4 regions of the Halomonas sp. SL1 genome follow, and region 2 is predicted to be linked to each of the others. Evidence: predicted binding sites of a transcription regulator. Region 2 holds the regulator's gene; each other region holds the start of a gene.
What was found. Region 2 encodes PhoB, which activates phosphate uptake and scavenging genes when phosphate is short. Its sites were predicted from a motif close to TGTCATANNNNTGTCANA; they were not measured.

Region 1 (5,784 bases), on a different contig from region 2:
CTTCTGGTTGAGAATGCCGATGTTGACGCCCTCCACCGGGCCCGAGGCATTGCCGAAGCTGACCATCAGGCCACGCTTCTTCAGGCAGTCCAGCGAGGTCTCCCAGGTGTCCTTGCCCACCGAATCATAGACCACGTCGCACATGGCGCCCCCGATCAGCTCGCGAACCCGCTCCACCACGTCCTCGCGGGTGGTGTCGATGGTCGCCCAGGCGCCGTTCTTCTCGGCCAGCGCCGCCTTCTCCGGCGAGCTCACCGTACCGATCAGCTTCACGCCCAGCGCCTTCGCCCACTGGCAGGCAATGGAGCCGACGCCGCCGGCCGCGGCGTGCCACAGGATCGTCTCGCCGCCCTGAAGCGGACAGGTCTGGCGCAGCAGGTACTGCACGGTCAGGCCCTTGAGCATGGCCGCCGCCGCGGTCTCGGCATCGATGCCGTCGGGCAGCGTCACTACCTTCTCCGCCGGCAGCACGTGGCTCTCGGCGTAGGCGCCCAGCGGGCCCTGGGCATAGGCCACGCGATCACCCACCGCCAGATGCTCGACGCCCTCGCCCACCGCATCGACGACGCCCGCGCCCTCGGTGCCGAGCCCCGACGGCAACGCCGGCGCCGGATACAGCCCGGTGCGGAAATAGATGTCGATGAAGTTCAGGCCCACCGCCTGATGGCGGACCCGCACCTCGCCGGGGCCCGGCTCGGCGGGCGTGACATCGACGAGCTCGAGGACCTCGGGCCCGCCGGTGCGGGCGAACTGGATGCGCTTGGCCATGTTGGATACCCTTAAACCGCTAATGAAGGAACCGTCAGTCAAACGCTACCTTACCGTGCGGTCAAGCGTCCCCGCGACCGACAGGGCTTGACAGCCCTGGAAGGCTCGGCGAAGAATGCAAAAGTGTATACAGAAACATCACCAAAGTGACGACAGAAAGGATGCCGCTATGAAAGCTACCAACGCTACCTGGTTGCTCGCCGCCACCGCCCTGGCCGCGACCCTGACCGCCGCCCCCGCCATGGCCCAGGACGGCGAACAGTGCCAGCTGACCATCGAGGGCAACGACCAGATGCAGTTCAACCAGGACGCCATGAGCGTGCCGGCCAGCTGCGACGAGGTCACCGTGACGCTGGAGCACACCGGCCAGATGCAGGCCAACGTGATGGGCCACAACTGGGTGCTCACCGAGACGTCCGACGTTCAGGGCGTGGCCCAGGCCGGCATGGGCACCGGCCTCGAGAGCGACTATCTGCCGGCGGACGACGACCGCGTGCTGGCCGCCACCGACGTCATCGGCGGCGGCGAAAGCACCAGCGTCACCTTCTCTACCGAGGGCCTGGCCGGTCGCGACCTGACCTTCTTCTGCTCCTTCCCCGGCCATTCCAGCCTGATGAAGGGCACCTTCTCCGTCGAAGGGTGATCCTGCCGCGCGCCGCCGCCCGGCGGCGCGCTTCTCGCCTCAGTGACGCGCCGACAGGGTGGCGGGAAAGCTCTCGAGCCCCTTCACGAAGCGCTGTTTGTAGTCGTCGAACTGCGCCCGGTCGCGCTTGAACGACTGCACCACGCCCTGCTCGTCCACCGTCAGCGTGCGCGGAAGGTCATCGAGCCCGGTGGCCGGATGACGCTTCGACAGCCCGATGCGTACGCCCGCCTTGCCGCTGAACCAGCGCTCGATGCCGGCCTCGCGGAAGCGGGCTTCCTGCGTCTCGTCGGTGGCGTCCACGCGCAGCGGCGCGCGCATCGCCAGCTCGCCCACCAGCCGCATCGACGGCGCCTTCACCGTCTCGGTGTCGAGATCCGCCAGCTGCATGACGGTCATGCCCTCACCGGATTCGTCCAGCGCCAGCAGCGCCAGCGCCAGCGGCTTCCCTTGATCGTCGGCCAGCGCCAGCAGACGTGCGGCCTCCTGCGGAAACAGCACGCCCGTCACCCCGGCGAAGGTCACCAGCGGGGCGATGCCGGCGTCCTGGCCATAGGCCTCGGCGCACAGCCGCGCCAGACAGGCCTCACGCTGGGCCGCGTTCTTGATATGCACCACTTTCATCGCTTCCGGCTCTCCTTCATGACTGCCTTCGATGCCCGGCGCAGCCGAGCCTGAAAGCGCGCAGCCTAGCATAGACGCGCCCTTCGCTCTCGCCCCGCTCGGCACCGGGCGGCCAAACGGTCACGAGGCTGTCATCGAGTTTTCCTAATGTATTTGTCGCTCGCCGGCCGTCGGCACATGCACGGCCCGTGCCTTCTCTCAGCCAAGACTCGATGGACAAGGAGATTCCGATGCCACGCCTGTACGCTGGAGCACTGACCCTGGGAATGGCCGCCGCCGGCCTGTCGCTGTCCGCCCACGGGGCCACCGAGATCGCCTGGTGGCACGCCATGGGCGGCGAACTGGGCAACAAGGTCGACGAGATCGCCGCCGACTTCAACGCCTCCCAGGACGACTATGTCGTCGAGCCGTCCTTCCGTGGCAACTACTCGGAAACCATGACCGGCGCCATCGCCGCCTTCCGTGCCGGCGAGGCCCCGGCCATCGTGCAGATCTACGAGGTCGGCACCGCCACCATGATGAACGCCGAGGGCGCCATCGTGCCGGTCCACGAGCTGATGAGCGAGTCGGGCCAGGACGTCGATCCCGGCGCTTTCCTGCCCGCCGTGACCGGCTACTACACCGACGCCGACGGCCGCATGCTGTCCATGCCCTTCAATTCCTCGACGCCGGTGGTCTACGTCAACCGCGACATCCTCGACGAGGCCGGCGTGGACGCGGTGCCGACCACCTGGCAGGGGCTCGGCGAGACCCTGGGCCGAATCGTCGACTCCGGCGCCGCCGAGTGCGGCATGACCACCACCTGGCCGTCCTGGATCCAGCTCGAGAACTTCTCGGCGCGCAACGACCTGCCCTTCGCCACCGAGCAGAACGGCTTCGGCGGGCTCGAGGCCCGCCTGAGCATCGACGACACCGCCGCCGTCGATCACATCCAGCGCCTGGCCGACTGGCAGCAGGACGGCCGCTTCGACTACGGCGGCCGCTTCGACGATGCCGCCCCGGCCTTCTACACCGGCCGCTGCGCCATGCTGATGGCGTCCTCCGCCTCGCTGGCAGGCGTGCGCGCCAACGCCGAGGACTTCGACTTCTCCGTCGCCCCGCTGCCCTACGACAGCGACCTGGTCGACACGCCGCAGAACAGCATCATCGGCGGCGCCTCGCTTTGGGTGCTGGCCGGCAAGAGCGACGAGGTCTATCAGGGCGTGGCGCGCTTCTTCGACTATCTCTCTTCCGCCGAGGTCCAGGCCGACTGGCACCAGTTCTCCGGCTATCTGCCGATCACCCAGGCGGCCTACGAGCTCGGCCAGCAGCAGGGCTTCTACGAGCAGAACCCGGGCAGCGCCGTGGCCATCGAGCAGATGACCGGCGTCACGCCCACGGCCATTTCCAAGGGCCTGCGCCTGGGCAACATGCCGCAGATCCGCGACGTCATCGAGGAGCAGCTGGAGCGCATCTTCAACGGCGACGTGAGCGCCCAGGACGGCCTGAGCGAGGCCGTGCGCCGCGGCAACGCGCTGCTGGAGCGCTTCCAGCAGGCCAACGGCTGATCCGCCCTCCGCCTCCGCCCCGTGCCGGCACGCCGCCCTGGCGTGCCGGCCCTTTTCCTCTCCAGCGATAAACGACCATGGCGACCTTCCAGCGACACCGCGTCACGCCCTGGCTGCTGCTCGCCCCGCAGCTGGCCGTCGTGGCGATCTTCTTCTTCTGGCCCGCCGCCCAGGCCATGCTTCAGGCCTTCTACGTCGAGGATCCCTTCGGCCTCGGCCGCACCTTCGTCGCCTTCGAGAACTTCGCGCGGGTGCTGGCCTCGGCGGAGTACTACCGGGCGCTGGGCATCACCGTGACCTTCAGTGCCGGCGTGGCGCTGGGCGCCATGGCGCTGGCGCTGCTGCTGGCGGTGCTCGCCGACCGGGTGATCAAGGGGGCCGGCGCCTACAAGGCGCTGCTGATCTGGCCCTATGCGGTGGCGCCCGCGGTGGCCGGCGTGCTGTGGGGCTTCATGCTCGACCCGGAGCTCGGCCTGATCAGCGCCGGGCTCGGCGCGCTCGGCATCGACTGGAACCACCAGCTCAACGGCGGCCAGGCCATGGCGCTGGTGGTGATGGCCTCGATCTGGAAGCAGATGAGCTACAACTTCGTGTTCTTCCTGGCCGGCCTGCAGGCGATTCCCAGGAGCCTGCTGGAGGCCGCCGCCATCGACGGCGCCGGCCCCTGGCGGCGCTTCTGGACCGTCACCTTCCCGCTGCTGTCGCCGACCAGCTTCTTCCTGCTGGTGATGAACAGCGTCTACGCCTTCTTCGAGACCTTCGGCACCATCGACGCCACCACCGCCGGCGGCCCCGGCGGTGCTACGCGCACCCTGGTCTACAAGGTCTTCGAGGACGGCTTCATCGGCTACGACCTGGGCTCCAGTGCCGCCCAGTCGGTGCTGCTGATGGGGCTGGTGGGCCTGCTCACCCTGCTGCAGTTCCGCTACCTCGAGCGCAGGGTTCAGTACTGACACCGGAGAGACGCCCATGCGCTACCGCCGCCGCGGCCTGGACATCGCCAGCCACGCGCTGCTGATCCTGGCCCTGATCGCCTTCTGCCTGCCGGTGTGGCTGGCCATCACCGCCGCCACCCACGACCAGGCCTCGCTGTATACCGGCACCGCGCCGCTGTGGTTCGGCTCCGAGGGCCTCGACAACTTCCGCGCCGTGCTCACCGAGCCGGTCGGCCGGCTGGGTACCGACGTCACTCGGCTGCTGCTCAATTCCACGGTCATGGCGCTGGGCATCGCCCTCGGCAAGATCGCCATCGCCATCCTGGCCGCCTACGCCATCGTGTTCTTCCGCTTTCCGCTGCGTCGGCTGTGCTTCTGGCTGATCTTCATCACCCTGATGCTGCCGGTGGAGGTGCGCATCATGCCCACCTACAAGGTGGCGGCCGATCTGGGACTGCTGAACTCCTACGTAGGGCTGATCCTGCCGCTGATCGCCAGCGCCACGGCGACCTTCCTGTTCCGGCAGTTCTACCTCACCGTGCCGCCGGAGCTGCTGGAGGCCGCCCGGGTCGACGGCGCCGGCCCCTGGCGCTTCCTCAGGGACATCCTGCTGCCGCTGTCGACGACCAACATCGCCGCCCTGTTCGTGATCATGTTCCTCTATGGCTGGAACCAGTATCTCTGGCCGCTGCTGATCACCACCGAATCCGATCACATGACCATCGTGGTCAGCCTCAAGCGCCTGCTCTCCTCGGCCGACAACCTGGTGCCCTGGCAGACGGTCATGGCCACCGCCCTGCTGGCCATGCTGCCGCCGGTGGCGGTGATCGTGCTGATGCAGCGCTACTTCGTGAAGGGCCTGGTCGACGCCGAGAAATGACACACTCCAACGGACACGAGAGACGCCTATGGCCACGCTTCGCCTGAATGCCCTGCGCAAGACCTACCCCAACGGCGTCACGGCCCTGCACGGCGCCGACCTCGAGATCGCCGACGGCGAGCTGATCGTGGTGGTCGGCCCCTCGGGCTGCGGCAAGTCCACCCTGCTGCGGATGCTCGCCGGGCTGGAATCGATCAGCGACGGCGAGCTCGTCATCGACGACCGCCGGGTGAACGACCTGGAGCCCGCCCAGCGCGACATCGCCATGGTGTTCCAGAACTACGCCCTCTACCCGCACATGAGCGTGGCCGACAACATGGCCTACGCGCTGAAGAACCGCGGCGTACCCAAGGCCGAGCGCCGCCGCAAGGTGGAGGAAACGGCGCG
Region 2 (5,784 bases):
CGGACCACTCGCGCAAGCGACTGACGGTGATGCGCGAGACCACCGACGGCTTCCGCATCGCCGAGCAGGACCTGGAGATCCGCGGCCCCGGCGAGGTGCTGGGCACTCGCCAGACCGGCCTGGCGCAGATGAAGATCGCCGATCTGGAGCGCGACGCCGACCTGCTGCCGCGCATCTCGCCGCTGGCCGAGGCGCTGCTGGCCGAGCACCCCGAGGCCAGCCGGCCGCTGATCCGCCGCTGGCTGGGCGAGGAAGCCGGCCGCTACGGGCAGGTCTGACAGCTGCAAGCCAGCAGCGTGAAATCGTTCGCCGCAAAAGAAAACCCCGAAGGTGGAAGCCTTCGGGGTTTTCTTGTAGCTCGGCGCTTGTAGCTCGGCGCTTGTAGCTCGGCGCTTGTAGCTCGGCGCTTGTAGCTCGGCGCTTGTAGCTCGGCGCTTGTAGCTCGGCGCTACAGGTGCTTCAGCAGTCCCTGCAGGCGGTCGAGGTCCCTGGCATCGCCGACCAGCCGCACGCGGCCGGCCATCATGCCGTCGAGGAAGGCCTTCTGGGTGGGCTTGCGGAGCACCCGGATCGCGCTGTCCGCGTCCTCGAAACGCAGCTCCAGGTCGAGATCCACCGGCAGGCCGTTCCCGGTCTCGATGCCGCGAGGCGACATCCGATAGTGGCGGGCGATGGCGAGATCCTCGGTGCCGATGCCCCAGTCGAGGCGTTTCAGTTCACCCAGGCGCTCGCGGAAGGCGGGCTTGCGACGCAGCGCACGCTTGAGCAGCACGCCGAGCACCCACAGCATCAGGCGGAGCTTCATCGGGATACCGTTGGTCGGAAAGCGAAATGAGGAAGGATCGCGCGGCCCGAGCATCGGGCCGCGCCTCGCGCCTTACTTGGCGACGGCGTCCTTGAGGCCCTTGCCCGGCTTGAAGGCCACGGTCTTGCTGGCCGGAATGGTCAGGGACTCGCCGGTCTGGGGGTTCTTGCCGGTGCGGGCGGCACGCTCGCGCACGGTGAAGGTGCCGAAACCGATCAGCGACACGTCCTTGCCGTCGGACACGCTGCCGGTGATCTCGTCGAGAATGACGTTCAGCACCTGGCTGGCCTTGTCCTTGGAAAGATCGGCACGTTCGGCGATCGCCGCGGCGAGTTCGGGTTTGCGCATACAGCCCTCCTGGTTTGACATCCTGCCGATGATCCCATCGGCCGCATTGTTGTTCGCGGTGATTCATGCACCACTCGCATGCCGCCGACGGGGCGGCATGCGGATGACGCCGTGTGGCAACGCCGCTGCCAGACCCGGAATCCCGGGGGCGCCGTCGTTGACGTCACTAGCCTAGCAACGGCGGCGCAGCGCGCGCCAGTTCGACTTTCCGACGCACGCGGGCGCCTGTCAACGCAAATCCGATCAAACGTCCGTCTTCATCCTCGGCCAGGGCGCTCAGATCATGCCCCTCGCCCTCGATGCGCCAGCGGGCGGGAGAGACGGCGGGAGGAAGCGCCACCACCGGCAGCAGCGGCGTCTTCACCAGCACCGGCCAGGGCCCGTAGCGCACCTCGGTGGGCGTGCCGGAAAGCGTCGCCGCCAGCGCCTTGGCGCCGGCCTGCAGCGGCTGGACGTACATGGCATTGACGCCGTCGACGCAGGCCACGTCGCCCAGCGCATGGATGCCGGGCGTCGAGGTCGCCAGATGGCGGTCGACGAGAATCCCGGCCGGCCCCACGGCAAGCCCGGCCGCCTCGGCCAGCGCGGTGCGGGGCCGCAGGCCGGTGGCCACCAGCACCAGGTCGGCCTCGAGGGCGGTGCCGTCGTCCAGGCCCAGCGCCACCCGCTCGCCCTCGGGCGAAAGCAGGTCGACCATGCGCCCGGTGTGCAGGGCGATGCCGGCCTCGACGAAGGCCTCGCCCAGCGCCCGCCCCAGCGGCTCGGGCAGCAGCCGCGGCAGCGGCGCCGACTCCGGGGCGATCAGCTCGACCGCATGACCGCCGGCGGCCAGGTCGTTGGCGAACTCGCAGCCCACCAGGCCGATGCCGACCACGGCGACCCGCGCCGGGCGATCGAGCGCCGCCAGGGCGGCGTGGAAGGCACGGTAGTCGTCGAGATCGTTGACGGTATGGACCCGGCCGGCCAGCGCCTCGGGGATGGCGAAGGGCGGCGCCGGGGCCGCGCCGGTGGCCAGCACCAGCTCGCCCCAGGGCAGCCGCTCGGCGCCGAGGGTCAGGGTGCGCGCGGCCGGGTCGATGGCCTCGACCCGGGTGTGCGTGCGCATCGTCACACCGAGCTGGTCGGCCGCCTCCAGGGCGCTGCGCGAGGCCAGGCGATCCGGCGGCAGGCGCTTGGCGAAGCCGGTGGAGAGCAGCGGCTTGGAGTAGTCCTCGCCGCCGTCGGCGGTGATCAGGGTGATGGGGCGCTCGGACTGCCGGGTCCGGACCTGGCGCGCCAGGCCCAGCCCGGCCATGCCGGAGCCGATGATGGTCAGGGGTGCGCTCATGGGGCTCCTCGCTGCAGGGGCGCGACGGCCCGACATGGTACACTAGCCGCCCTTTGCATTGGACGCGGAGTAGCGCAGTGAATCACGGTCCGGCCCTCGCTCCCCGATGGCGCCCCCTGGCGGCGGCCCGCCCCGCCATGAGCCCGGCCTGGTGGCGTTGGGTCGCCTCACGGGACTCGCTGACCCGTCGGCTGATCGAGGCCGGCGCGCCGCGCCGCTTCCGGGTCAGGCTGCTCGACCAGCGCCTGGGCCGGCCGCGGCGCGACGAGGCCCTGGCACTGGGCATGGCGCCGGGCCGCCTGGCCTGGCGGCGCGAGGTCGCGCTGTGCCTCGACGACCGGCCCTGGGTGATGGCGCGCTCGGTGGCCCCGCTTCACGGCCTCCGTGGCCAGCGGCTGGCGGGCCTCGGCGAGCGCTCGCTGGGTCACTGGCTGTTCCGCCAGCCCGGCCTCGAGCGCGGCCCCATCGAGGTCAGCGCCGACCCGGCCCCCTTCCACGACGCTCCCGGCCCCTGGGGCCGACGCTCGGTGCTGCGCCACGGCCGCTTCGCGGTGCTGGTCCAGGAGTTCTTCCTCGACGACATGGCGGATGACCTGGCCCTGCCGGCGCGATAGGCTCCCAGGCATCGCCCGAAACCCGTGTCGTCCGATTCAACCGAGAGACCCACATGGAACGTTCCCTGATGCGCCCCAAGGGGCTGGACCGGCTGCCCGACTTCCTGCAACTGACCCGCCTCGACCGCCCCATCGGCACCTGGCTGCTGATGTGGCCGACGCTGTGGGCGCTGTGGACGGCGGCCGAGGGCGTTCCCGAGCGCCGGCTGCTGCTGATCTTCGTCGCCGGGGTCTACCTGATGCGGGCCGCGGGCTGCGTGGTCAACGACTACGCCGACCGCCACTTCGACGGCCACGTGAAGCGGACGAAGTCGCGTCCGCTGGCCACCGGACGCATCGGCGAAGGCGAGGCCAAGGCGCTGTTCGCCGGCCTGGTGCTGGCGGCCTTCGTGCTGGTGTGTTTCACCAACGCCTTCACCGTGATGCTGTCGGTGGGCGGCGTGATCCTGGCCTTCGTCTACCCCTTCATGAAGCGCTACACCCACCTGCCCCAGGTGGTGCTGGGGGCGGCCTTCTCGTGGGCCATTCCCATGGCCTTCGGCGCGGTGCTCGGCCAGGTGCCGCTGGAGGCCTGGCTGCTGTTCGCCGCCAACGTGCTGTGGACCGTGGCCTACGACACCGAGTACGCCATGGTCGACCGCGACGACGACCTGCGCATCGGCATCAAGTCCACCGCGGTGCTGTTCGGCCGTGCCGACCGGCTGATCATCGGCCTTTTGCAGCTGGCCACGCTGGCCCTGCTGGCCTGGGCCGGCGAACGCCTCGGCCTGGGCGGCTTCTTCTGGGTCGGCCTGGCCGCGATGGCCGCCACCTTCGTCCACCAGCAGCGGCTGATCCGCCATCGCGATCGCGATCTCTGCTTCCAGGCCTTCCTCAACAACCATTGGTCGGGGCTGCTGGCGTTCGCCGGCATCGCGCTGTCGCTGTGGCCGGCCGCCGGCGGGTGATGCCGGACGGGGTCGAACGACGGGGCTAAGCGGGGGCGACAGGCGGTGACTGTCACGGTATTGTCACAAGGACATGCTGTCATCGTCACCAATATGTCACTGATCTCGACCATGAGGCCCCGGGATGACCGCCAAGACCGTACTGATCGTCGATGATGAAGCGCCCATCCGCGAGATGATCGCCGTGGCGCTGGAGATGGCCGACTATCGCGTCCTCGAGGCGGACAATGCCCAGAGCGCCCACGCCATGGTCGTCGATCACCAGCCCGACCTGGTGCTGCTGGACTGGATGATGCCCGGCACCAGCGGCGTCGAGCTCGCCCGCCGCCTGAAGCGCGAGGAAGGCACCTCGGAACTGCCGATCATCATGCTCACCGCCAAGGGCGAAGAGGACAACAAGATCCAGGGCCTCGAATCCGGGGCCGACGACTACATCACCAAGCCCTTCTCGCCCCGCGAGCTGGTGGCGCGCCTCAAGGCGGTGCTGCGCCGCGCCACGCCGCGCGGCGTCGAGGAGCCGGTGCAGGTCGAGGGCCTGATGCTCGACCCGGTCAGCCACCGGGTCAGCATCGACGGCCAGTCGCTGGAGATCGGCCCCACCGAGTACCGCCTGCTGCAGTTCTTCATGACCCACCAGGAGCGCGCCTATACCCGCGGCCAGCTGCTGGATCAGGTCTGGGGCGGCAACGTCTACGTCGAGGAGCGCACCGTGGACGTGCACATCCGCCGCCTGCGCAAGGCGCTGGGCGAGCCGCACCAGCAGCTGATCCAGACCGTGCGCGGGACCGGCTACCGCTTCTCCGCCAAGGGCTGACGTGGGCCGGCTGTGGCGACGCGAATGGTGGCGGCTGGGTGCCCTGGTGGGCGCCGGCGCCCTGGTCGGCTGGCCCTTCGGCTTCAGCGGCACCGGCATCGCCGTGGGGCTCGCCCTCTATCTCTTCTACCAGCTGCGCCAGCTGCACGCCCTGCAGGAATGGCTGACCCATCATCCCCATGACGAGCCGCCCTCGGCCTCCGGCCTGTGGGGCGAGCTGTTCGATCGCCTCTACCGCTACCAGAAGGGCCAGCGCCTCACCCAGCGCCGGCTGCGCGACACCCTGAGCCGTATCCAGGAGTCCTCGGAGGCGATGCGCGACAGCGTGGTGATGCTCGACCGCCACGGCGACATGGAGTGGTGGAACAGCGCCGCCGAACGCATGCTGGGCCTCAAGCCGGCCCTGGACCGCGGCCAGCACATCACCAACCTGATGCGCGACCCAAGCTTCGTCGACTACTTCCACGCCCGGGACTATCGCGAGCCGCTGACGCTGTGCTCGCCGATCGACGAGAACCTCATCCTGCAGTTCCAGATCACCCTCTACGGCGACGACGAGCGCCTGGTGATGGCCCGCGACATCACCCGCCTGCACCGCCTGGAGCAGATGCGCCGCGACTTCGTGGCCAACGTGTCCCACGAGCTGCGCACCCCGCTCACCGTGCTGGCGGGCTACCTCGAGACCTACGGCGACATGGCCGAGATGCTGCCCGAGCGCCTGGGCCGAGGCATCGGCCAGATGCAGAGCCAGACCAAGCGCATGCAGAACCTGGTCAACGACCTGCTGCTGCTGTCGCGGCTGGAGAACGACCAGGGCGGCCACGACGACATCCGCATCGACCCCACCAGCCTGCTCGAGGCCGTGCGGCGCGACGCCGAGGCGCTGTCCGAGGGCCACCACCAGCTGGAGGTGGCGGTCGAGGAGCCCC
Region 3 (5,784 bases), on a different contig from region 2:
ACTGGCGCCCGTTCGTCCGACGAACGGACATCGTGTATTTCGATAATCACCTCCTTGCTTCCCCTGGGGCCTCACGCCTCTCTGGAAGCTGCCAAACCGCAAGGAGAACCCATGCGTCATTACGAAGTCGTGTTCATGGTCCACCCGGACCAGAGCGAGCAGGTTCCGGCGATGGTCGAGCGCTACACCAGCATCGTCACCGAGAACGGCGGTACCGTGCATCGCCTCGAAGATTGGGGTCGCCGTCACCTGGCCTACCCGATCAACAAGATCCACAAGGCTCACTACGTGCTGATGAACGTCGAGTGCCGCGGCGAGACTCTCGAGGAAATCGAGAACATCTTCCGCTTCAACGACGCCATCATCCGCAGCCTGGTCGTGCGCTGCAAGGAAGCCGTCACCGAGGCTTCCCCGATGATGAAGCCGGCGGAAGAGAAGCGCGCCCGTCGTGACGAGAAGCCGTCGCGTCCCGCCCAGTCCGCCTAAGCCACACATCGCACGCTAAGGAGTCTTTCCCATGGCACGCTTTTTCCGTCGCCGCAAGTTCTGCCGTTTCACCGCTGAAGGCGTGAAGCAGATCGATTACAAGGATCTGGACACCCTCAAGGCCTACATCACCGAGACCGGCAAGATCGTTCCCAGCCGCATCACCGGGACCAAGGCCCGTTACCAGCGTCAGCTGTCCACCGCCATCAAGCGGGCTCGCTACCTGGCGCTGCTGCCCTACACCGATAGCCACCAGTAAGACACTAGCGTGATGCTGCCCGTCGCCCGCTGGATGATGCGCGGTACGCCCCAGGCAGTCGCCGGGGCGGCCGCGGCCACACTGGTCCCCTGGCTGTTCTGGCTGGGCGCGGCGATCGCCGGCCTGGTCACGCTGCGCCGCGGCCTGGCACCGGCGCTCCCGGTGATCGTCGCCGCCGCCGTGCCGGCGGGCTGGTGGTGGACCCGGGGTGACGTCATCCCGCTGGCCTGCATCCTGCTGGTCACGCTGATGGCGGTGGTGCTGCGCTCGCGCCTGCGCTGGAGCGAGACGCTGATCGTCGGCGCCCTCGCCGGGGCGGCGATGATCCAGCTGGGCATCTTCGTGCCGCCGGGCGGCACCGGGCCCCTGCTGGAGCAGCTGCGCCAGGGCTCGCCGGAGTTCGCCTCGATGCTCGACGAGCTCTCGCGCCAGGGGCTCGAGACCGAACGGCTGGCCGAGATGCTGATCGGCGGCGTCACCGGGCTGATCGTGCTGCTGGCCTCGGTGGCCTGCCTGGCCCTGGCCAGGGGCTGGCAGGCGGGGCTCTACAACCCCGGCGGCTTTCGCGAGGAGTTCCAGGCCCTGCGCCTGGTGCCCCGCGAGCTGCTGGTGCTGATGGCGTTTCTCGTCATCGGCACGGTGCTGGTGCTGCCCGGCCTCGGCCTGATGCTCTGGGTGCCGTTGCTGGTGGCCGGCATCGCGCTGGTGCACGGTGTTATCGGATTGAAGGGAATGAACGGGCTGTGGCTGGTCGCCTTCTATGTGCTGCTGATCACCACCTGGCCCATGATTCTCATCGTGCTGCTTGCGGCCCTGATCGACGCGTTCGCGGATATTCGCGGACGACTCGGCCGCAGCGACTGACAAGAGGTTTACGAGATGGAAGTCATTCTGCTCGACAAGATTGGCAAGCTGGGCGGTCTGGGTGACCAGGTCACCGTCAAGCCCGGTTATGGCCGCAACTACCTGGTGCCCTACGGCCTCGCCGTGCCGGCCACCAAGGACAACATCGAAGCCTTCGAGGCCCAGCGTGCCGAGCTCGAAGCTCAGGCCGCCGAGCGCAAGGCCGAAGCCGAAGCCCGCGCCGAACAGCTCAACGACATCGAGCTGTCCCTGGTCGCCAAGGCCGGCGATGAAGGCAAGCTGTTCGGTTCCATCGGTCCGCGCGACCTGGCCGACGCCATCTCCTCTGCCGGCATCGAGGTAGAGAAGAGCGAAGTCCGCATGCCGGAAGGTCCGATCCGTCAGACCGGCGAATACGACATCGCGCTGCACCTGCACGCCGAAGTCGACGCCACCGTGCGCGTGGTGGTCGTGGCCGAATAAGCCCGACTCCCCCGCGGACGCCAGGGGCGCGAGGAGAAATCCTCGCGCCCTTTTTTGCTTGCCCGTGCCACGTTATCCCGGCTGGGGCGTCAGGCGTCCTTCGAGGTAGAATGTGCCGGCCCATGTTGCGGAGGTGCCCGCCCCAATGAACGAATCCCTCGAGCTCGATCAGGAAACCGCGGCGCTGAAGGTGCCGCCTCACTCGCTGGAGGCCGAGCAGTCGGTGCTCGGCGGACTGATGCTCGACAACCAGGCCTGGGACAGCGTGGCCGACCGGCTGGTGGCCAACGACTTCTATCGCTACGAGCATCGCCTGATCTTCAACGTCATGGCGACGCTGGCCGAGGAGGCGCGGCCGCTGGACGTGGTGACCCTGTCCGAGGCGTTGGAGGGGCGTGATCAGCTCGAGACCGTGGGCGGCCTGGCCACCCTGGCGGAGCTGGCACGCAACACGCCGTCGGCCAGCAACATCCGCGCCTATGCCGACATCGTTCGCGAGCGGGCCACCCTGCGCAAGCTGATCCATGCCGCCAACCAGGTCGCCGAGAGCGCCTTCGCGCCCCAGGGGCGGCCCGCCGACGAGCTCGTCAACGAGGCCGAGCGCCTGGTCTTCCAGATCAGCGAGGAGCGGCCCAAGGAGGGTGGCCCGGTCGGCATGAGCGACCTGCTGGCCAAGGCGGTGGATCGCATCGACGAGATGTTCAACATGCAGGGCGAGATGACCGGCCTGTCGACCGGCTTCCGCGACCTGGACGACATGACCTCCGGACTGCAGCCTTCGGACCTGGTGATCGTGGCCGGGCGCCCGTCCATGGGCAAGACCACCTTCGCCATGAACCTGGTCGAGCATGCGGTGATCTCCAGCGACAAGCCGGTGGTGGTGTTCTCGATGGAGATGCCGGGCGAAGCGATCATGCTGCGGATGCTCTCGTCGCTGGGGCGCATCGACCAGACCCGGGTGCGGACGGGTCAGCTCGAGGACGAGGACTGGCCGCGCCTGACCTCGGCGGTGAACCTGCTCAAGGACAAGCAGCTGTTCATCGACGACACCGCGGCGCTGTCGCCCAACGAGATGCGCTCGCGGGTGCGCCGGATCGTGCGTGAGCACGGCAACCTGGCGATGATCATGATCGATTACCTGCAGCTGATGCAGGTACCGGGTTTCTCCGAGAACCGCACCGGCGAGATCTCGGAGATCTCGCGCTCGCTCAAGGGTCTGGCGAAGGAATTCGGCTGCCCGGTGGTGGCGCTGTCGCAGCTCAACCGCTCGCTGGAGCAGCGTCCCAACAAGCGCCCGGTGATGTCGGACCTGCGCGAGTCCGGCGCCATCGAGCAGGACGCCGACCTGATCGGCTTCGTCTATCGCGATGAGGTCTACAATCCGGATAACCCCGACAACCAGGGACTGGCCGAATTCATCATCGGCAAGCAGCGTAACGGGCCGATCGGCACGGTGCACATGGCGTTCATCGGCAAGTACACCCGCTTCGAGGATCTGGCGCCGGACAGCTATGGCGACACCTTCGGCGAGTGACCCCCTTGAGCGGGGCAGCCGGCGCCGTATAATCCCCACCCCTCGAACAGCACACTGGAGAAGCACCATGGCAGGCGGATTTCAGCGCGGTAATCGGCGGCGCACCCCGAAGCTCGAGGCGCGCGGCGAATTGCAGTCCGTGGAACGCGAAGGGCCGTTCAAGGAGTGGCTGGGCATGCCGGATCTCTATCGCTACCAGCTGGTGGTGGACGGCGAGGACTACAGCTATCAGACCGAGGACTCGGAGCTGCCGGTCGCGGTCGGCGATCGCGTGGTGTTCCGCTACAAGGAGACCAAGGCCGGCAAGTGGGTCGACCGCAATTCCCTGGGCAAGGCGATCGATCCCGCCGACTACCAGTAACCGCCTTCGGCGGCTTCCCGCCGGGAACCCCGGTGCCCTCCATCGGTCTCAGGGCGATACGGTGCCGTCATCGTCGTGTCATCCGACAGGACGAGACTGTATCAGCATTCATCCTGAGATATCCCGATGGAGGGATCATGGACTTCAATGACCTCAAGGCCTTCGTGGCCCAGCACGACAACTTCGAGATCCGCGTGATCAGCCATGCCGGCAGCCGCGTCTACCAGGTCGAACTGGAAGACATCGAGGGCCAGCGCCACCTGCTGACCCAGCGCGGCAAGCCGATGTTGTTCCGCGCCCTCGACGACGTCTACCTCGAGCTCAAGCGCGCCGGCATCCACCGTGCCTATCTGGTGCAGTACGTGGCGCACGACGAGATGATCGGTCGCGACGCTAACTACCACGACGCGCTCAGCTCTCGCATGCCGCTGGTGTTCTAGCCTGCGAGCCGCGCCTTTCCTCGATCACCATTCACCGACCTCCGGCATCGCGCCGGCCCACCGACCTGCCACCGTACGCCTCAGCGCGCTCCCCGACCCGACTGGTGGCATGTTTTCCCCCGCGTCTTCCGGCCTTTCCGGCCAGCCCGGTTTCCGTCGCGTTCTCGCCGTGCCCGATGGCGTCGCCCCCATCGCTCAGCGATCCGAGCGCCTCGTCCAGGCCTGCCAGCGCTGCCCCAGCCCGATCCGGTAGCGAGCGAAGACGGCATAGCCGCGATCGACGCCCCACGCCAGGCCCGGCAGCATCGACAGCGCCACCAGGCGACGATAGCCCAGCACCGCGTAGAGCGCCCGGCTGGCGTCCATGCCGACGAACCAGGTGCCGTCGGCGTCGCGCAGGTGAAGGCGGCCCATCATGACCTCGAACGAACGCCCCCATTCGGCGGCGACGTCGGTCGTCTGGATGTCGACCAACCTGACCCGCTCGCGGCGCGGGTGGCGCGCCAGCCAGGCGACTTCACGCTGGCAGAAGGGGCAGTGGCCGTCGTGGAAGAGTGTCACCGGCGAGACGGCGTGACGAGGCGAGGGGGCGCGACGTGTCGAGCGCGGGCGGTGCATCATCAGGGGGCTCCGTGGTCGGTGGCGTCATGATAGCCGGCGCGGTGCTCGCCTCGACCGTAGGCCGGCTCGGTTTCGAGCCCGGCGAGGAAGGCCTCGGCCTGGTCGCGCATCGCCGCCCGCTTGTCGTCCGACATGCGGTCCAGCGAGCCGTAGATCAGCTTCATGCGGTGGTTGCCCGACAGCGCCTCGCGGTGGGTCTCGAGGAAGCGCCAGTAGAGGCTGTTGAGCGGGAAGGCGTTGTCGCCGACGACCCGTTTGGGATCGAAGCGGCAGTGCCGGCAGTGGTCCGACATGCGGTCGATGTACTTGCCCGAGGCGCAGTAGGGCTTGGAGCCCATCAGCCCGCCGTCGCCGTGCAGCACCATGCCCAGGGTGTTGGGCAGCTCCACCCACTCGCAGGCGTCGGCGTAGACCGCCAGGTACCAGTCGCACAGCGCGTCCGGCGCCACGTCGCACAGCAGCGCGACGTTGCCGGTGACCATCAGCCGCTGGATGTGGTGGGCGTAGGCATTGTCGCGGGTCATCTCGATGGCACGCTTCAGGCAGCGCAGTTCGGTGTCGCCGCTCCAGTAGCAGGCCGGCAGCCCGCGGTTCGCCCCCAGGGCGTTGGCACGCTTGTAGTCGGGCATACGCGTCCAGTAGAGGCCGCGCACGTATTCCCGCCAGCCCAGTATCTGGCGAATGAAGCCCTCCGCCGCGTTGAGCGGCGCGCGGCCCTGACGATACTCGCGCTCGGCGCCCTCGCACAGCTCCCGTG
Region 4 (5,784 bases), on a different contig from region 2:
CGACCAGGAAGAGCTGATTCGCGGCGATCGCTACAGCTTCATCCGCGACAGCTGGCTGCAGCGTCGGCGCTTCGAGGTCAACGACGGCGAGATGGGGGAGGACCCCTTCGCCAGCGACGACTTCGATTTCGACGATGCCGACTTCGATGATGCCTTCGCCGAGTGAGGCCACAGGATGCCTGACGCCAATGAGCTGGTCTGCCTGATCGATGCCCCCGGAGCCGAGCGTGATGCCCTGGCCGAGGTCATCGCCAAGGAGGGGCTGGCGGTCATCGCCGTGGAATGCCTGGAGCAGCTGCCGGACGAGACGGTGCTGGCGGTGGCGCATGCCCGGGCGGTGCCCAGCGAGGCCTGGCAGGCGCTGGCCGAGCGTCTGCCGACGCTGGTGGTCAGCGATGACCGCCAGGACAGCGATCTGATTCATGCCGTGGATGCGGGGCTGGTCGACTACGTGATCGAACCGCGCCGCCACGGCCACCTGCTGCGTCGCATGATCCGTCGGGTCATCGATCTCCACCGCCTGGCCCGGGAGCGCGAGCACGACCGTGAGCGGCTGTCCGAGCTCAACGAGCGCCTGGAGACCCACCTGGCGATGCTGCGCCTCGACCAGCAGGCCGGTGGCCAGATCCAGCGCAAGCTGCTGCCGCCGCGCCCGCAGAGCATCGGCGGGGTCCGCTGCGACTACTGGCTGGTGCCGTCGCTCTACCTGTCGGGCGACTTCCTCGACTTCCAGCGCTTCGACGATCGCTACACCCTGTTCTACTTCGCCGATGTCTCGGGGCACGGCGCCTCGTCGGCCTTCGTCACGGTGCTGCTCAAGTCGCTGTCGCACCGCTGGCAGCAGGAGTGGGACGGCCGGCACCCCGAGGAGCTGGCGCCGCGCTGGCTGGCGGGGCTGAACCGCGAGCTGCTCGATACCGGCATCGGCAAGCACGCGACCCTGTTCGTCGGCGTCATTGACCGGGAGCGGGGCTATCTTCACTATTCGCTCGGCGCGCAGCTGCCGATGCCGATGCTGATGGCCGAGGGCCGGGCGCACTATCTGGAAGGCGAGGGCATGCCCGTCGGGCTGTTCCCCGACGTCGAGTATCCTCGGCTGGGTTGCGCGCTGCCGGCGGACTTCCGGCTCTGGCTATGTTCCGACGGCATCCTGGAATGCCTGCCCGGGGAGACCCTGGAGGCGCGACTGGAGGTGCTGAGGGCACGGGCCGAAGGCAGCGAGACGATCCTGGACCTTCGTCGGGGGCTTGCCCTGGGCGACGACATCGCCGAGGCTGACGGTGAAGACGATGCCTCCGGCCGGGACGAGCTTCCCGACGACCTGACGATCATGATGTTGAGCGGATTTGGCAATGATGATGCATGAAGGCCGCCTCAAGGCGGCGTTCGACTCCGGCGTGTTCGTGCTCAAGCTGTGCGGTGACGTCCGCCTGACGCTCTGCGCCACGCTCGACACCCAGGCGCAGCAGCTGGCCGAGACGCCGGGGCTGGAGGCGGTGATGGTGGACCTGCGTGAGGCCACCAACGTCGACTCCACGGCCCTGGGGTTCCTGGCCAAGGTGGCCATGGCGCTGCAGGGGCGCCTGAAGCAGCCGCCGACCATCGTCGTCGACAACCCGGACGTGCGGCGCATGCTCGACGTCATGGGATTCGCTCACTACTTCACCCTGGTGGAGTCGCCGATCACCGAGCCCCATGAGCTGCGCGACCTGCCCGAGGTGCCGGCCGACGAGGAGGGCATGCGTCAGCGCATCCTCGAGGCGCATCGTATCCTGATGCACATGAACGAGCACAACCGCGAGCAGTTCCAGCCGCTGGTGGAGATGCTCGAGGATCACAAGGACGAGACGCCGGGCGCCTGAGCCAAGCGGGCATGGTATGGGGCCAGAAACGCCGCGCCTGGCCGGAATGAAGGAAGGCCGGAATGAAGAAGGGGGAGGCGCCGAACGACGCCTCCCCCTTCGCGTTGCGAGGGCTGCCGGCACGACGCCGGCCGGCGATCAGACCTGGCGCAGCTCGCCCAGCAGCGTCTCCAGCTTGCGCTGGTCGGCCATGAACTTGCGGATGCCTTCGGCCAGCTTCTCGGTGGCCATGGCGTCCTCGTTCAGCGCCCAGCGGAAGTCGGCCTCGTTCTGGGGCTCCGGGGTGCGGGTCTCGGCGTCAAGCGGGGTGAGGCGGCGCGTCAGCGTGCCCTGGCTCTGTTCCAGCTCTTCGAGCAGGGCCGGCGAGATGGTCAGGCGGTCGCAGCCGGCCAGCGCGGTGATCTCGCCGCTGTTGCGGAAGCTGGCGCCCATCACGATGGTCTCGTAGCCGTGGCCCTTGAAGTGTTCGTAGATGCGCTTGACCGACTGCACGCCCGGGTCGCGGTCGCCGCTGAAGTCGGCGTCCGGCTGCTGGGCCTTGTGCCAGTCGAGGATGCGGCCGACGAAAGGGGAGATCAGGGTCACGCCGGCATCGGCACAGGCGCGGGCCTGGTCGAAGTTGAACATCAGCGTCAGGTTGGTGTGGATGCCTTCTCGCTCCAGTATCTGGGCGGCATTGATGCCCTCCCAGGTGGCGGCGAGCTTGATCAGGATCCGCGACGGGTCGACACCGTGACGCTGGTAACGGTCGATCAGCGAGCGGGCCCGGTCCAGCGAGGCCTGGGTGTCGAAGGAGAGTCGCGCGCTGACTTCGGTGGACACGTAGCCGGGCACCAGGGCGCTGATCTCGCTGCCGATGTCGACTGCTACGGCGTCGAGGGCATCGTCGATATCGGTGGCCTGGCGGGCGATCTCGGCCAACCGGGCGCGGCGGCCCTCCTGCTGGGCGGCCTGAAGGATCAGCGAGGGGTTGGTGGTCGCATCGGTGGGCTGGAAGCGGCGGATCGCCTCGATGTCGCCGGTGTCGGCGACCACCGTGGTCATGCCTTTGAGTTGCGTCAGCAGGTCGTCTGCCATGGGTCCTGAGTCCTCCGTGTGTCGAACCTTCACTCTAACAAGCGCGGGAAAGGGAAAACAGGCGCGTCCAGCATCGGCCAGTGAGGTGCGTTATCATTAGCGTCCTTTTGGCATGCTTCTAGGAGGTCGCTTGACCCTCAGCGCTCGACGTGTGGCCCTGCTGGTGGCCACCAATACCGCCCTGGCGCCCTTCGCCATCGACGCCTATCTGCCGGCGATGCCGGCACTTGCCGAGGCAGTGGGGGCGAGCGTCCATCACACCGAACTGTCGATCAGCCTGTTCCTGTTCGGCTTTGCCTTCGGCCAGCTGTTCGGCGGGCCGCTGTCCGATCGCCTGGGGCGCCGCCCGGTGCTGCTGGTCGGCCTGGTGATCTTCCTGCTGGCCAGCCTGATGATCATGCGGGTCGAGAGCCTCGGCGAGCTGCTGACCTGGCGCTTCGTCCAGGCCCTGGGCGGCGGCGCCTGCGTGGTCAATTCCGCGGCCATCGTGCGCGACTGCTTCAGCGGGCGCGAGGCGGCCAAGGTGATGTCGACCATGGCCATGATCCTGATGCTGGCGCCGCTGGTGGCGCCGGCGGTGGGCAGTGGCCTGTTCTACCTGGCCGACTGGTGGCTGATCTTCGCCTTCCTGGCGGCCTATGCCGCCTTTCTGCTGTGGCTGATGGGCACCCGGCTGCCGGAGACCCGGCCGGTCGATGCGCCGATCGCCTCGGCCGGTCAGGTGCTGCGCAACTACGGGAGCGTGCTGCGCCACCGTGAGGCCATGGGCTACGTGCTGTCGGTGGCCTCGACCTTCTCGGGCATGTTCGCCTTCATCACCGCCTCGCCGTTCCTCTACATGACTCACTATGGGGTCTCGCCGGCGATCTATCCGGTGGTGTTCGGCGCCAACGTGGTGGTCATGGCCTTTTCCAACCGCATCAACATCCGCCTGCTGCGTCATCGCACGCCCCAGCAGAACATGCGCCTGGGGCTCGGCGTACAGTTGTGCGTGGCGCTGTCCCTGGTGATGCTGGTGGCCACCGGGCTGGATTCGCTGGCCACGGTGGTGCCGCTGATCATGCTGTTCATGGGCATGGTCGGGCTGATCACGCCCAATGCCATGGCCTCGATGCTCGAGCACTTCAGTCATATGAGCGCTACCGCCACGGCGCTGCTGGGCTGCATCCAGTTCACCTGTGGCGCCCTGGCCGGGGTGGTGGTCAGCGCCTTCGAGGTCGACAGCGCCTGGCCCATGGTGCTGACCATGCTCACGGTGTCGCTGATCGGCAACCTGGCCCTGCGCGCGCTGGCCGGTCGCGCCGCCCTCCACTGAGTCCCGTTCCTGCCCGCTCCGACGACCGGCCCCGCCTGCGGGGCCGGTGTCACCCTCCGCCGACGCCGATGTCGGCATCCGAGCTCGCTTGTCATGAAGCTGTCATTTTCGTGGGGCATCTTGTGTGTCGCGAAAGGATGATCACTTCCCCGAACAGGAGCTCTCTCCATGAACCGCATCCTCAAGACCACCGCCATCGCTGCCGCCGTCATGGGCGTCGTCGGTGTCGCCCAGGCCCGCGATCAGGTGCGCATCGTTGGTTCCAGCACCGTCTACCCGTTCGCCAGCTACGTGGCCGAGGAGTTCGGTGCCACCACCGACTACCCGACGCCGGTCATCGAGTCCACTGGTTCCGGCGGCGGTCTGCGCCTGTTCTGTAACGGTGTCGGCGAAGGCACCCCGGACATCACCAACGCCTCGCGTCGCATGAAGCCCTCCGAGTTCGAGCGCTGCGCCGAGAACGGTGTGACCGACATCACCGAGGCCTTCGTCGGCTATGACGGCATCGCCTTCGCCCAGTCCGCTCAGAACGACGAGATGAACGTCAGCCGCGAACAGCTGTTCCTGGCCCTGGCCGCTCAGGTGCCGGTCGATGGCGAGCTGGTCGACAATCCCTACACCCAGTGGAGCGACATCGACGCCTCGCTGCCGGAGCGCGACATCGCCGTCTACGGTCCACCCACCACTTCCGGTACCCGCGATGCCTTCGAGGAGCTGGTGATGGAAGCCGTCTCCGAGGAGATGGAGGCCTACGGCGGTGAGGGTTACACCGACATCCGCGCCGACGGCGCCTACATCGATGCCGGCGAGAACGACAACCTGATCGTCCAGCGCCTGACCGAGAACACCGCCGCCTTCGGCATCTTCGGCTACTCCTTCCTCGAGGAAAACGCCGACAGCGTGATGGGCTCCCACATCGACGGCGTGGCGCCGACCCCGGACGCCATCGGCAGCGGCGAGTACCCGGTGTCCCGCTCGCTGTTCTTCTACGTGAAGAACCAGCACGCCGACGAGGTCCCGGCCATGAACGAGTACGCCAACATGTTCATGAGCGAGCAGATGATCGGTGATCTGGGCTACCTCAAGGGCATCGGCCTGATCCCGGCGCCGGAAGACATGCGCGCCGAGGCTCGCAGCGCCGTCGAGAACCATGAGGCGCTCGAGCTGGCCGACCTCAAGTAAGAGGCCGGATCTCAGCCCTGTACCGGCCGGCAGCCAGGGGCTGCCGGCCGGCGCACGTTCCGACGGGTCGCCGGCCTTGCCGGCTCCGCGGATCCATTCCGCCGAGAGACAACTATGCAGACCAATCAAATCCTCGCTCTGTTCTGCGGCACCCTGCTGGTGCTGGGTCTGATAGCCTTCTTCCTGGGACGAGCCAAGGCCGCCAGGGTGCGCGCCGCCGGCACGTCCATGCATGCCCAGCCCGACCAGTACGCCTGGTTCAGCGTGCTGTCCACCGCCGGCCCGGCCATCGCCGTGGGCGTGGTGGGGGCCTTCGCCATGCTGCTGCTGGGCGCCGAGATTCCCACG

Region 1: the regulator PhoB is predicted to act here: its motif matches at 2,154-2,171, upstream of ugpB (sn-glycerol-3-phosphate ABC transporter substrate-binding protein UgpB).
Region 3: the regulator PhoB is predicted to act here: its motif matches at 4,032-4,049, upstream of C9J49_RS03790 (DUF6482 family protein).
Region 4: the regulator PhoB is predicted to act here: its motif matches at 4,344-4,361, upstream of C9J49_RS11245 (PstS family phosphate ABC transporter substrate-binding protein).

Annotation. Positions count from the first base shown of each region.
Region 1 covers NZ_PYUQ02000009.1:53,590-59,373, reverse strand. Annotated here, with positions in the region: gene C9J49_RS03585 (NADPH:quinone reductase) at 1-768, opposite strand, end outside; gene azu (azurin) at 938-1,411, shown strand; gene C9J49_RS03575 (hypothetical protein) at 1,451-2,035, opposite strand; gene ugpB (sn-glycerol-3-phosphate ABC transporter substrate-binding protein UgpB) at 2,266-3,582, shown strand; gene ugpA (sn-glycerol-3-phosphate ABC transporter permease UgpA) at 3,660-4,535, shown strand; gene ugpE (sn-glycerol-3-phosphate ABC transporter permease UgpE) at 4,552-5,397, shown strand; gene C9J49_RS03555 (sn-glycerol-3-phosphate import ATP-binding protein UgpC) at 5,426-5,784, shown strand, end outside.
Region 2 covers NZ_PYUQ02000018.1:40,015-45,798, forward strand. Annotated here, with positions in the region: gene recG (ATP-dependent DNA helicase RecG) at 1-278, shown strand, start outside; gene C9J49_RS12235 (hypothetical protein) at 449-805, opposite strand; gene C9J49_RS12240 (HU family DNA-binding protein) at 878-1,153, opposite strand; gene C9J49_RS12245 (FAD-dependent oxidoreductase) at 1,320-2,480, opposite strand; gene C9J49_RS12250 (chorismate lyase) at 2,618-3,094, shown strand; gene ubiA (4-hydroxybenzoate octaprenyltransferase) at 3,148-4,041, shown strand; gene phoB (phosphate regulon transcriptional regulator PhoB) at 4,166-4,855, shown strand; gene phoR (phosphate regulon sensor histidine kinase PhoR) at 4,857-5,784, shown strand, end outside.
Region 3 covers NZ_PYUQ02000010.1:19,655-25,438, reverse strand. Annotated here, with positions in the region: gene rpsF (30S ribosomal protein S6) at 112-486, shown strand; gene rpsR (30S ribosomal protein S18) at 518-745, shown strand; gene C9J49_RS03810 (hypothetical protein) at 758-1,609, shown strand; gene rplI (50S ribosomal protein L9) at 1,625-2,071, shown strand; gene dnaB (replicative DNA helicase) at 2,217-3,605, shown strand; gene C9J49_RS03795 (hypothetical protein) at 3,673-3,966, shown strand; gene C9J49_RS03790 (DUF6482 family protein) at 4,104-4,406, shown strand; gene C9J49_RS03785 (thiol-disulfide oxidoreductase DCC family protein) at 4,602-5,027, opposite strand; gene C9J49_RS03780 (cryptochrome/photolyase family protein) at 5,027-5,784, opposite strand, start outside.
Region 4 covers NZ_PYUQ02000016.1:213,975-219,758, reverse strand. Annotated here, with positions in the region: gene C9J49_RS11270 (VacJ family lipoprotein) at 1-166, shown strand, start outside; gene C9J49_RS11265 (PP2C family protein-serine/threonine phosphatase) at 176-1,366, shown strand; gene C9J49_RS11260 (STAS domain-containing protein) at 1,353-1,862, shown strand; gene tal (transaldolase) at 2,001-2,939, opposite strand; gene C9J49_RS11250 (Bcr/CflA family multidrug efflux MFS transporter) at 3,070-4,254, shown strand; gene C9J49_RS11245 (PstS family phosphate ABC transporter substrate-binding protein) at 4,423-5,436, shown strand; gene pstC (phosphate ABC transporter permease subunit PstC) at 5,551-5,784, shown strand, end outside.